3 regions of the Erwinia tracheiphila genome follow, and region 3 is predicted to be linked to each of the others. Evidence: predicted binding sites of a transcription regulator. Region 3 holds the regulator's gene; each other region holds the start of a gene.

Region 1 (4,281 bases), 2.3 Mb from region 3:
GACTTCACGGAGTCGAGTTGCAGACTCCGATCCGGACTACGACGCACTTTATGAGGTCCGCATGCTCTCGCGAGGTCGCTTCTCTTTGTATGCGCCATTGTAGCACGTGTGTAGCCCTGGCCGTAAGGGCCATGATGACTTGACGTCATCCCCACCTTCCTCCGGTTTATCACCGGCAGTCTCCTTTGAGTTCCCGACCAAATCGCTGGCAACAAAGGATAAGGGTTGCGCTCGTTGCGGGACTTAACCCAACATTTCACAACACGAGCTGACGACAGCCATGCAGCACCTGTCTCACAGCTCCCGAAGGCACCAAAGCATCTCTGCTAAGTTCTGTGGATGTCAAGGCCAGGTAAGGTTCTTCGCGTTGCATCGAATTAAACCACATGCTCCACCGCTTGTGCGGGCCCCCGTCAATTCATTTGAGTTTTAACCTTGCGGCCGTACTCCCCAGGCGGTCGATTTAACGCGTTAGCTACGGAAGCCACACCTCAAGGGCACAACCTCCAAATCGACATCGTTTACAGCGTGGACTACCAGGGTATCTAATCCTGTTTGCTCCCCACGCTTTCGCACATGAGCGTCAGTCTTTGTCCAGGGGGCCGCCTTCGCCACCGGTATTCCTCCAGATCTCTACGCATTTCACCGCTACACCTGGAATTCCACCCCCCTCTACAAGACTCCAGCCTGCCAGTTTCAAATGCAGTTCCCAGGTTAAGCCCGGGGATTTCACATCTGACTTAACAGACCGCCTGCGTGCGCTTTACGCCCAGTAATTCCGATTAACGCTTGCACCCTCCGTATTACCGCGGCTGCTGGCACGGAGTTAGCCGGTGCTTCTTCTGCGGGTAACGTCAATGCCGCTGGTTATTAACCAGCGTCCCTTCCTCCCCGCTGAAAGTACTTTACAACCCGAAGGCCTTCTTCATACACGCGGCATGGCTGCATCAGGCTTGCGCCCATTGTGCAATATTCCCCACTGCTGCCTCCCGTAGGAGTCTGGACCGTGTCTCAGTTCCAGTGTGGCTGGTCATCCTCTCAGACCAGCTAGGGATCGTCGCCCAGGTAGGCCGTTACCCTACCTGCCAGCTAATCCCATCTGGGCACATCCGATGGCAAGAGGCCATAAGGTCCCCCTCTTTGCTCTTGCGAGATTATGCGGTATTAGCCACCGTTTCCAGTGGTTATCCCCCGCCATCAGGCAGTTTCCCAGACATTACTCACCCGTCCGCCACTCGTCACCCAAAGAGCACGCTCTTCTGTGCTACCGTTCGACTTGCATGTGTTAGGCCTGCCGCCAGCGTTCAATCTGAGCCATGATCAAACTCTTCAATTTAAAGTTTGATTTGCTTCAACTCGTGAAGCAGTGCTCAAGGAAAACGTCGTAATGAATTACGTGTTCACTCTTAAGACTTGATATTTTTGCATCCGAAGATGCCGATATCTATCCTGCGAGTGCCCACACAGATTGTCTGATAAATTGTTAAAGAGCGGTGCGGTCAGTGCTTTCGCTTCCTGCCGCGAGGTCGCGTATACTACGCTTTCCTCCTTCAGAGTCAACCACTTTTACGCAGCTTTTCTCCGGCGGTTCAGCTCGCTTAACCTCTCAACACGGCGGCACCGAAGCCGTTGTTCCGTGTCAGTGGTGGCGCATTATAGGGAGTTTGTGCGCCCTGACAAGGCCTAATTTGTGAAAAATAGCGCGTTCGCTGTATTCCACAGCAAAATGGCTGTTTATACGCAGTTATGCACAAACTTATCCACATTCGTTAACAGTGGCTAATTTAGACGAGCATCGCGCAAACGTTTTCGCTACAATGCCCCCGCAAAATCCTGGCCCTTTTCTTTGCTCTGTTAAGGAAAGAAGATGACTAAGATTGATGTAACGCTCTTATCTATGCGAACCAAAGCCAAGGGATAAACCTCATGCAACAACCTCGTCCTGTACGCCGTGCTCTGCTTAGCGTGTCTGACAAAGCCGGAATCCTCGAATTTGCTCAGGCGCTGTCAAAGCGCGGTGTCGAGCTGCTCTCCACCGGGGGCACCGCCCGCCTGCTGGCAGACGCTCGCCTGCCCGTGACAGAAGTCTCGGACTACACCGGATTCCCGGAACTGATGGATGGACGCGTCAAAACGCTGCATCCTAAGGTTCACGGTGGGATCCTTGGGCGTCGCGGCCAAGATAATGAGATTATGCAGGTACATGGCATCTCGCCAATCGATATGGTGGTTGTTAACCTCTATCCTTTCGCCCAGACCGTGGCCCGTGAAGGCTGTTCACTGGAAGACGCCGTTGAAAATATTGATATCGGCGGACCAACCATGGTGCGTTCCGCAGCGAAGAATCATAAAGACGTGGCCATTGTGGTTAAGAGTAACGATTATCAGGCGATTATTGACGAAATGGACGCCAATAATAATTCACTGCTACTTTCGACCCGCTTTGATTTAGCGATTAAGGCATTTGAGCATACCGCCGCTTACGACAGCATGATTGCCAATTACTTTGGCAGTCTGGTCCCACCCTATCATGGTGAAACCAACGAGCCGGCTGGCCGCTTCCCACGCACGCTGAACCTGAACTTTATTAAAAAGCAGGATATGCGCTACGGTGAGAACAGCCATCAAGACGCGGCTTTCTATATAGAAGAGAATCTCTCAGAATCGTCGGTTGCTACCGCGCAACAGGTGCAGGGTAAAGCGCTTTCTTACAACAACATTGCAGACACCGACGCCGCCCTGGAGTGCGTGAAAGAGTTCAGCGAGCCGGCGTGCGTTATCGTGAAGCATGCAAACCCGTGCGGCGTGGCGGTTGGCAGCACCATTCTTGAAGCATATGAGCTGGCATACCAGACCGATCCAACGTCAGCCTTTGGCGGCATTATTGCGTTTAACCGCGAGCTGGATGAAAGCACCGCGCAGGCCATCATCAGCCGTCAGTTTGTTGAAGTTATCATCGCCCCCTCCGCAAGTAATGCCGCGCTCAACGTTACTGCCAGTAAGCAAAATGTTCGTGTGCTGACCTGCGGACAATGGCAGTCACGCCAGTCTGGCCTCGATTTCAAACGCGTCAATGGTGGGCTGCTGGTGCAGGATCGCGATTTGGGCATAGTAGAAACACGTCAGTTAAGCGTGGTTAGCAAGCGTCAGCCAACCACGCAGGAACTGCGCGATGCGCTGTTCTGCTGGAAAGTAGCCAAATTTGTTAAGTCCAATGCCATCGTCTATGCACGCGATAATATGACGATTGGTATAGGTGCAGGCCAGATGAGCCGTATTTATTCAGCGAAAATCGCCGGTATTAAGGCGGGCGATGAAGGACTGGAAGTGAAAGGCTGTGCCATGGCATCCGATGCGTTCTTCCCCTTCCGCGACGGTATTGATGCAGCAGCTGCGGTCGGCGTGAGCTGCGTCATCCAGCCGGGCGGCTCGATTCGTGATGAAGAAGTCATTGCCGCCGCTGACGAGCACGGTATTGCCATGATCTTCACTGGCATGCGCCACTTCCGCCATTAATGAGGGATTAAATGATGAAAATTTTAGTCATAGGCAACGGTGGACGCGAACATGCACTGGCGTGGAAGGCCGCACAATCACCGTTGGCAGAAACCGTGTTTGTTGCACCAGGTAATGCTGGAACTGAGCTTGAGCCGGCATTACAGAATGTAGCCATCAGCGCCACTGATATTCCTGGCCTGTTACGTTTTGCACAGCACGAAAAGATTGATTTGACCATTGTCGGACCAGAAGCACCGCTGGTCATTGGCGTGGTTGATGCGTTTCGCGCCGCGGGCCTGAAAATTTTTGGCCCCACGCAGGCGGCAGCACAGCTGGAAGGCTCCAAAGCCTTTACCAAAGATTTCCTGGCCCGTTACCAGATTCCCACGGCGGAATACCAAAACTTTACCAAAGTGGAACAAGCCCTGACTTATGTAAGAAGTAAAGGTGCGCCCATCGTCATCAAAGCTGACGGTCTGGCCGCAGGTAAAGGCGTTATCGTGGCAATGACTTTACAGGAAGCTGAAGAGGCCATTCAGGATATGCTGGCCGGAAACACCTTTGGTGACGCAGGCCACCGTATTGTGGTGGAAGAGTTCCTTGATGGTGAAGAAGCCAGCTTTATCGTGATGGTTGATGGCGAAAATGTTTTGCCAATGGCGACCAGCCAGGATCATAAGCGCGTTGGCGATGGCGATACCGGTCCTAACACTGGTGGCATGGGCGCTTACTCACCCGCCCCGGTGGTCACTGATGACATTCACCAGCGCGTGATGAATGAGG
Region 2 (4,281 bases), 480 kb from region 3:
TCATCCAATGTCAACGGTGCAACGGACAGCCAGTCGGAGAAAACCTCAGCCATATCCAGCATTTTGTCGTACGCATCGGCTTCTTTTTTGCTGGCGAACGTCATTTTTTCCTCACCTTTTCTGACCACAACATATTTAATTTCAACAGCCATGATACACACCTTAAGTTAACTGTATTTTCATGGGTCTTCCCCTGTTGTGGTGGCGCACACTGCCAATCAAGTATAATCCTCTTGACTTGCGCTTATCCTCAGGAGGTCTTAATGCGCCCTACATCCCTTAACCTGACATTACCTTCGTTACCTCTACCCTCATCTTCGAATTCAATTTCAGCCACAGACATTCAATCTCTTGTAAAAATATCGGGTGTGCGCTGGGTGAAAAACAACCAACAACTCTGTTTCCACGGGACTGACCTTAAAATCTACAAGCATCTTGAAGCTGCTCTCGATAAGATCGAATCCACAGACACTGGACGTACTCTTTTGAACTGTATTGAATTAACATCCCGACTCAAATCAGAAAAACTGGCAATACATCTCGATTCTGCTGAGTTAGGGGTGATAGCACACTGCAATACGGATGCTGAAAACTCCCGAGGAACTGGCTCCGACTTTCACTGTAATCTGAATGCAGTTGAATATCCCTGCGCGCAAGGAATTAGCCTGGTAGACTTTCATGCGTGCATTGTTTTCCATGAACTTCTCCACGTTTTCCACAATTTAAATGGAGAGCGCCTGAAAGTTGAGAGTTCTCAACCAGAATTACAAACACACTCCCCACTTTTACTCGAAGAAGCCAGGACTGTTGGGTTGGGTGCTTTTTCTGAAGAAGTTCTTTCAGAAAATAAATTTCGTGAAGAGATTGGGATGCCCCGCAGAACATTCTACCCGCACGATTCATCTCTCATTCATGATGACAATACAGTGACTCAGGGATTCCAGCGGAAAAAACTACATCCGTTACTTTAGCTACGTTGCTTATATGAGGACTCATCTGCATATATGGATGAAAAATCGCTATACGCCCACATTCTCAACCTGTCCGCCCCGTGGCAGGTTGAATCACTTTCCCTTGATGAAAATACTGGCTCTGTCACCGTTGTTGTCGGGATCGCCAAAAATTCACTGCTAATCTGCCCGACATGCAGGCAGCAATGCCCTGTTCACGATCACCGCCACCGCAAATGGCGTCATCTTGATACCTGCCAGTTCATGACTGTCGTTGAGGCGAATGTCCCCCGGGTCATGTGTCCAGACCATGGATGCCAGACGTTACCTGTTCCGTGGGCCGGAGCTGGTAGCCGATATACGTTATTGTTCGAATCATTCATCCTTTCCTGGCTGAAAATTAGCACGGTTGATGCGGTAAGAAAGCAACTTAAGCTTAGCTGGAATGCCGTTGACGGCATTATGACCCGGGCAGTTAAACGTGGTCTTGCGCGAATAAAAAAGCCGCTATCAGCCCGGCATATGAATGTGGACGAAGTTGCGTTCAAAAAAGGGCACCGGTACATCACAGTGATATCAGATCGTGAGGGACGAGCGCTGGCATTAACGGATGATCGGGGAACAGAAAGTCTTGCCAGCTATCTTCGCACCCTCACCGACAGTCAGCTGCAGGCAGTCAAAACGTTCTCAATGGATATGAATGCCGGATATATCAGAGCGGCACGCATCCATCTTCCGGGCGCCGTAGAGAAAATAGCCTTTGACCGCTTCCATGTGGCAAAACAGCTGGGTGAAATCGTTGATAAGACACGGCAGAACGAACATCCCCGACTTCCGGTTGACAGCCGCCGTCAGGCAAAAGGAACCCGCTTCCTGTGGCAATACAGTGACAAATGGATGACAGAGCCCCGACAGGAAAAACTGGCATGGCTGAGAGAACAGATGCAACTGACCAGCCAGTGCTGGACACTGAAAGAGCTGGCGAAAGATATCTGGAACCGCCCCTGGAGTGACAAACGACGTGCAGACTGGTTGCAGTGGATAGCACTGGCGAAAAGTTGCGATGTGCCGGTAATGAGAAATATGGCAGGAACCATCACAAAAAGGCTGTACGGAATACTTAACGCCATGCGGTACAGCGTCTCAAATGGTAATGCCGAAGCGCTGAACAGCAAAATAAGGCTGCTGAGGATAAAGGCCAGAGGCTATCGAAACCGGGAGCGATTTAAACTGGGGGTGATGTTCCATTACGGGAAGCTGGATATGACGTTCTGATCCTCCCACCATGATTGGGGAAGACCCATTTTCATACAGTATATCAGTAATAATTTTCTATCTCAACGGGCGAAGCAGATGTATACGCAATCGTTTTCGTTTATACTTCGCGCACATTTTTTCCATTCTTTCAGGTAGATATTATGACAACTCTGGGTACTGCGCTGCGCCCTGCCGCAACGCGTGTGATGCTGTTAGGGTCGGGCGAACTGGGTAAAGAAGTTGCGCTTGAGTGCCAACGTCTGGGCGTGGAAGTCATCGCGGTAGATCGCTACGCCGATGCACCTGCAATGCATGTTGCACATCGCAGCCATATCATCAATATGCTCGATGGTGAAGCGCTGAAAGCGCTGGTGGCACAGGAGCGTCCCGACTACATCGTTCCTGAAATTGAAGCCATCGCTACCGACATGCTGATTGAACTGGAAAGCAACGGGCAGCGTGTTGTTCCGACTGCCCGCGCCGCCCGTCTGACGATGCATCGTGAAGGCATTCGCAGGCTTGCCGCTGAAGAATTGTCACTGCCTACCTCAACCTATCAGTTTGCCGACGATGAACCTGGTTTTCGGCGGGCCGTGGATGTAGTTGGTTTCCCGTGCATTATTAAGCCGGTGATGAGTTCATCGGGTAAAGGACAGAGTTTTATTCGTGAGGCAGCGCAGCTTGATGCGGCCTGGCGCTATGCGCAGCAGGGTGGACGTGCCGGCGCTGGCCGGGTGATTATTGAGGGTGTTGTTAAATTTGATTTCGAAATCACCTTACTGACCATCAGTGCGGTGGACGGCATCCACTTTTGTGCGCCCATTGGCCATCGACAGGAAGATGGCGACTACCGTGAATCCTGGCAGCCACAGCAGATGAGCGCCCTCGCCCTGCAACGTGCTGAAGAAATTGCCAGAAAAGTGGTAACCGCATTAGGTGGTTACGGTCTGTTTGGCGTTGAACTCTTTGTTTGCGGTGATGACGTGGTGTTTAGCGAAGTCTCACCGCGCCCGCACGACACCGGTCTGGTAACGCTTGTCTCCCAGGATTTATCAGAATTCGCCCTGCACGTTCGCGCATTCCTTGGTCTGCCAGTCGGCAGGATCCGTCAATACGGCCCTTCTGCTTCAGCCGTTATTCTGCCTGAGTTAAGCAGCGAAAACGTTCAGTTTACGCAGCTGGAGAAAGTTCTGGGCGCGGGGCTGCAGCTGTGCCTGTTTGGTAAGCCGGAAATCAACGGCAAACGCCGTCTGGGTGTTGCGCTGGCAATAAGTGACACTGTCACTGATGCCGTGCAGCGTGCTATTCATTGCGCTGCGGGTGTAAAAATCAGCGGATAACATTGCCTCATCGCAAAAGAAGAATGGCAGATGCCATTCTTCTTTTATTGCTCGAAAAAACCGCATTCTGCTGGCGGGATTATTAACAGGTTTTATCGCTCTGCTTTATTTTCTTTGGATTCGAATCTACCAGCATAATCAGAGTTAGCCATTACGGTTTTTTTCGTCTGTCAGTGGGGCTAGAGCAACAACTTCTGGTATAGGGCAAACTGTTACCGTCTCTGTCATCGATGATGCGGGATACTCATACCGCACCCGTTACGGCTTCTTTCGCCAGTCTGGTAATACGGGAGTAATCCCCGCTTTCCAGTGCATCACCCGGCACCAGCCACGATCCGCCAATACAGAGTACGTTTTTCAGCGCCAGATAGTCACGGTAGTTTGCCGATGTAATTCCACCTGTCGGACAGAAGCGTACCTGGGGAAAAGGGCCGGAAATAGCCTGTAATGCCTGTACACCGCCGTTGGCTTCTGCAGGAAAGAACTTAAACTCACACAGGCCGTAGTCCATACCCTCCATCAATTCAGAAACCGTGCTGATACCCGGAATCAACGGCACGCTTCCGGCGACCGCTGCCTTTAGCAACGAGGGGGTTATACCTGGGCTAATTGCAAATTGCACACCAGCATCCGTTACCGCATTGAGCTGTTCAGCGTTAATAACCGTTCCGGCACCGACAACCGCCTCCGGCACTTCTTTAATTATCGCTGTAATGGCATCCATCGCGCAGGGG
Region 3 (4,281 bases):
GATTCCCTCCACTGATGGCTTAACACCAATATCCTTTGAGCTTATTTTCATCAGGCTGCAATCAGATATGCACTGACACCTGATACACCAGTTGATTGCAGAACGCATCTGTACAAGCAGTTGTCTGGCACGTCGTGGGTTAATTTTTTCTTCTTGTGTAAAAAGTTCAACCCAGTTACTGACCGGTATTTCTTCTGCTGGTAATCCTGGAAACACGTCAGCCATGTGCTTTATGACAGTAGATTCATAAAGCGCTTTAGTTTTCTCTCTGAGGCTTACATCAACATACGTTTGTTGCCAATACAATCAGCAATTGATGGTTTGGTACTGGCGTTGTTTCCCTGAACTATGGCCTTAGGGTCAATTCCTCTGTCCAGGCTCTCCCGCAAATCAGCCACTGTGTTTCTGGCATATCTTAAGATATGCCAGAATATTTGCCAATTCCGATACGGTGTTGCTTTCCCTGCCATCTGTACCGGAACTGAAAGTTAATCACACCTCGTGGCGTAATCCTTGCTCCCGGACCGTCTGAATCTGTTATTTCCGGTGCGCCAGAATATGGTTTACCATAGATGGAACTTAGCCTGGTGTCGCTGATAGCCATAATAATATTTTGTACTCACCTGATTTTATGTACTCAATGCGCCATGTACTAACGAATACATCAATAATCATGCTTGTACAATAATATCAAAAAGAAGACAAAAAACAGAAAAATCCATCAAAAAAACAATAACATAATTTAACTATCGTGGGCAATTAAATACAGTGAAAGACAAGCCCGTACAGCCAACATTCCTCCTCTCTGATTACATTCGTATTTGACGATTTTCTTCATTATGTATTCTTGAAACAAAAAATGCCTTAACTTTGGTCGAAGAGTTCGATTAGAATCGACCAATGACCCTGAGAGACATTTAAATTAAACCACGCTCTGGCCCTGGCGGGAGCACGAACAGTTAAATGGTAACGATGCGTTTACTTATCACGCTTATCACGCTGGCGATGGCGCAGCTGTTTCTGAACATGGCGCACGCATCGCCTCATAGCCCTGTTAATGCCAGTCACCATAAAGTCGATAATAATGCTTCTGCCCGTGAAGATCAGCGTCGCAAACGCCGTCCGGTTAAAACCAGTTCAGGCAAAGTGAAAGATTCCGGCAGCAAAAAATCACATCCCGCTACTGCCCAAAAATTTAAAATAAAAAAACGCAAACCCGCCAAAGAGACGGCACAGCCCCCCTCCGGAAAAAATTCGTTAACGGTATACAAAAGACGATATGGGCATCATCGGGGCGGCCATCTTAATGAATCAGATGAGCAGACTTCCGGTGAGGCACCGTTGAAACTGAGTGAAGCTCATCGTATTCGCTATCAGAAGGCACACGAGACAGCGATGAACAAGCTGATGGGGCAGCTGGGTAAACCTTATCAGTGGGGCGGCACTTCCCCCAAAACAGGCTTTGATTGCAGTGGCCTTGTCTGGTATGCATACAAAGGCCTGGTTAAGTTTAAAATCCCACGTACGGCAAATGAAATGTATCACCTGCGCGATGCTGCCTCGATTAAACGTGATGACCTTGAAAAAGGTGATCTGGTCTTCTTCCGCATAAATGGCCGCGGCACAGCCGACCACGTAGGTGTTTATCTTGGTAACGGTAAATTCATTCAGTCACTACGAACAGGCAAAGATATTCAGGTCAGTGCGTTAAGCGAGGACTACTGGCAGCGCCACTACATTGGCGCACGTCGTATGATAACGCTAAAGACAATTCGATAACGTGAAAACACAGGGCCGCATTAAAAAATGCGGCCCTGGCAACGCTAATGCATAACTGCGGTCAAACCGAATGCTGTTATGATTAATAAAGCACATGCGGATGTGAATAAGGCAAATTTCAGGTCGGTGTCCATTAACGCTTTCTCCCTCTCAGTGAATTGCGGATTTTCCCATAATTACCCGTAAAAATCTCGTCTTATCCTGGCTGGCTTGCTAGAATTTGCCGCCGGAAACGACGGACAACGTTTCACCCATGTGCAACACTCAACACGATACCCTTTTCCCTTTTTTAATTCCTGCGCCATGCAGCCTGAATGACGCGCAACGGACTGATTTTTATCTTTTCAGGCAATCGTTTAACCATTTATTTATTAAGATGTTACGAGACACTCAGGAGCAGTCAGTATGGCAACGATAAAAGATGTGGCAAAGCACGCGGGGGTATCCACCACCACCGTATCCCACGTCATCAATAAAACCCGCTTTGTCGCAGAAGAGACAAAGAATGCCGTATGGGCCGCCATTAAAGCATTACATTATTCTCCCAGCGCCGTTGCACGTAGCCTGAAGGTAAATAATACTAAAACTATTGGTCTGCTCGCCACCTCCAGCGAAGCGCCCTACTTTGCAGAAATTATTGAAGCCGTCGAAAACTGCTGTTTTGACAAAGGCTACACCCTGATTTTAGGCAATGCTCACAACAACCTGCAAAAGCAACAGGCTTACCTGTCAATGATGGCGCAAAAGCGTGTGGATGGGCTGTTAGTCATGTGTTCCGAATATCCCGATACACTTATCGCTATGCTGGAAGACAACCGCAATATCCCGATGGTGGTAATGGACTGGGGTGAACCACGTGGCGATTTTACTGACACCGTTCTGGATAACGCGTTCGAAGGGGGTTATCTTGCCGGGCGCTATTTAATCGAACGTGGTCACCGGGATATTGGCGTAATACCTGGTCAGATGGAACGAAATACGGGCGGTGGCCGTCATGCCGGGTTTCTGAAAGCCCTTGCCGAAGCGAATATTCCACTGAGCCAGGAGTGGCTGGTTCAGGGAGATTTCGAACCAGAATCTGGTTATCAGGCTATGCAAAAGATTCTTTCACAAAATGAGCGACCAACCGCCGTCTTCTGTGGTGGTGATGTGATGGCGATGGGCGCTATCTGTGCAGCAGATGAAATGGGGTTGCGCGTACCACAGGATATTTCGGTGATCGGGTATGATAATGTGCGAAACGCACGCTACTTTACCCCTTCGCTAACCACCATTCATCAGCCTAAAGAGCAGCTGGGGCAAACAGCATTCAGCATGTTGCTGGACCGTATTACCAGTAAGCGTGAAGAGTCTCAGACTATTGAAGTTTACCCCAGCCTCATTGAACGCCGTTCAGTAGCGGACGGGCCGTTTATCAATAGATGATGTGTACTAGCTCAGACCTGATCTGACAGTTACCGGTTATTTATACAGGTGTCTGTCAGATTACATCTGGTTCAGATTTTTTTCTGCCCAGACTCGTTTACCATCAAGTAACGTGGCCATTGGCGTACGCCCGCAGCACATTTTTCCCTGATGAGTTCGCTCATTATTGTAATGCCACAACCAGTTGTCCAGATCCGTTTGCAGGCTCTCCAGGTCTTCGTATAACTTCTTACGGAACGTAACCTGATAAAAATCCTGCAAAATAGTTTTATGGAAGCGCTCGCAGATGCCGTTCGTCTGCGGAGACATCGCCTTCGTTTTTGTATGGTCGATATCGTTGATGGCCAGATACAGCTGGTAATCATGCTGCTCCACCTTACCACAGTACTCCGTTCCCCTGTCGGTCAGGATCCTCAGCATCGGCAGTCCCTGAGCCTCGTAGAACGGCAGTACGCGATCATTGAGCAGGTCTGCGGCGGTGATCGGCGTTTTACTCGTATACAGCTTGCAGTGTGCCACTTTCGAGTACGTATCCACGAACGTCTGCTGGTAGATACGACCCACACCTTTCAGATTGCCCACGTAGAAGGTGTCCTGCGACCCGAGATAACCCGGGTGAGCAGTTTCGATTTCTCCGCTGGCCTCGTCATCGTGGGCCTTCTTCTCCAGCGCTGCGATTTGAGCGTCGGTAAGCACGATGCCTTCTCTGGCGACCTTTTCCTCAAGTGCCTTCAGGCGTTTACGGAAGTTCTCCAGGTCGTGCCGTTGCCAGATGGAGCGCACGCCGCTACCGGAGATAAACACGCCTTTTTTACGCAGCTCATTACTGGTCCGGTGTTGCCCGTGGGCCGGGAACTCAACGGCATATTCAACAACAGCGCGTTCAGTGGCTTCGTCGGCGCGGTTCTTCAGGTTGGGGACGCGGCGGTTCTGGTTAATCAGCGCATCGATGCCGCCTTCAGCAGCCAGTTCCTGATAACGGTAAAACGTGTCGCGTGACACGCCCATGATCTTGCAGGCTTTTGATACGTTACCGAGTTCTTCGGCGAGATTGAGCAGGCCGGCTTTGTGTTTGAT

The links. Region 3 encodes PurR, which represses purine synthesis genes. Its sites were predicted from a motif close to CANGCAAACGTTTGCNTG; they were not measured.
Region 1: the regulator PurR is predicted to act here: its motif matches at 1,797-1,814, upstream of purH (bifunctional phosphoribosylaminoimidazolecarboxamide formyltransferase/IMP cyclohydrolase).
Region 2: the regulator PurR is predicted to act here: its motif matches at 2,309-2,326, upstream of purT (formate-dependent phosphoribosylglycinamide formyltransferase).

The regions. Positions count from the first base shown of each region.
Region 1 is NZ_CP089932.1:305,979-310,259, reverse strand. It holds rRNA gene LU633_RS01505 (16S ribosomal RNA) at 1-1,336, opposite strand, end outside; gene purH (bifunctional phosphoribosylaminoimidazolecarboxamide formyltransferase/IMP cyclohydrolase) at 1,927-3,516, shown strand; gene purD (phosphoribosylamine--glycine ligase) at 3,531-4,281, shown strand, end outside.
Region 2 is NZ_CP089932.1:2,173,338-2,177,618, reverse strand. It holds gene LU633_RS11490 (YebG family protein) at 1-152, opposite strand, end outside; gene LU633_RS11485 (M91 family zinc metallopeptidase) at 264-971, shown strand; gene LU633_RS11480 (ISL3 family transposase) at 1,005-2,225, shown strand; gene purT (formate-dependent phosphoribosylglycinamide formyltransferase) at 2,369-3,547, shown strand; gene LU633_RS11470 (bifunctional 4-hydroxy-2-oxoglutarate aldolase/2-dehydro-3-deoxy-phosphogluconate aldolase) at 3,792-4,281, opposite strand, start outside.
Region 3 is NZ_CP089932.1:2,653,090-2,657,370, forward strand. It holds partial or broken gene LU633_RS25950 (Arm DNA-binding domain-containing protein) at 10-604, opposite strand; gene LU633_RS14075 (C40 family peptidase) at 973-1,779, shown strand; gene cydH (cytochrome bd-I oxidase subunit CydH) at 1,824-1,913, opposite strand; gene purR (HTH-type transcriptional repressor PurR) at 2,185-3,204, shown strand; gene LU633_RS14085 (IS481 family transposase) at 3,265-4,281, opposite strand, start outside.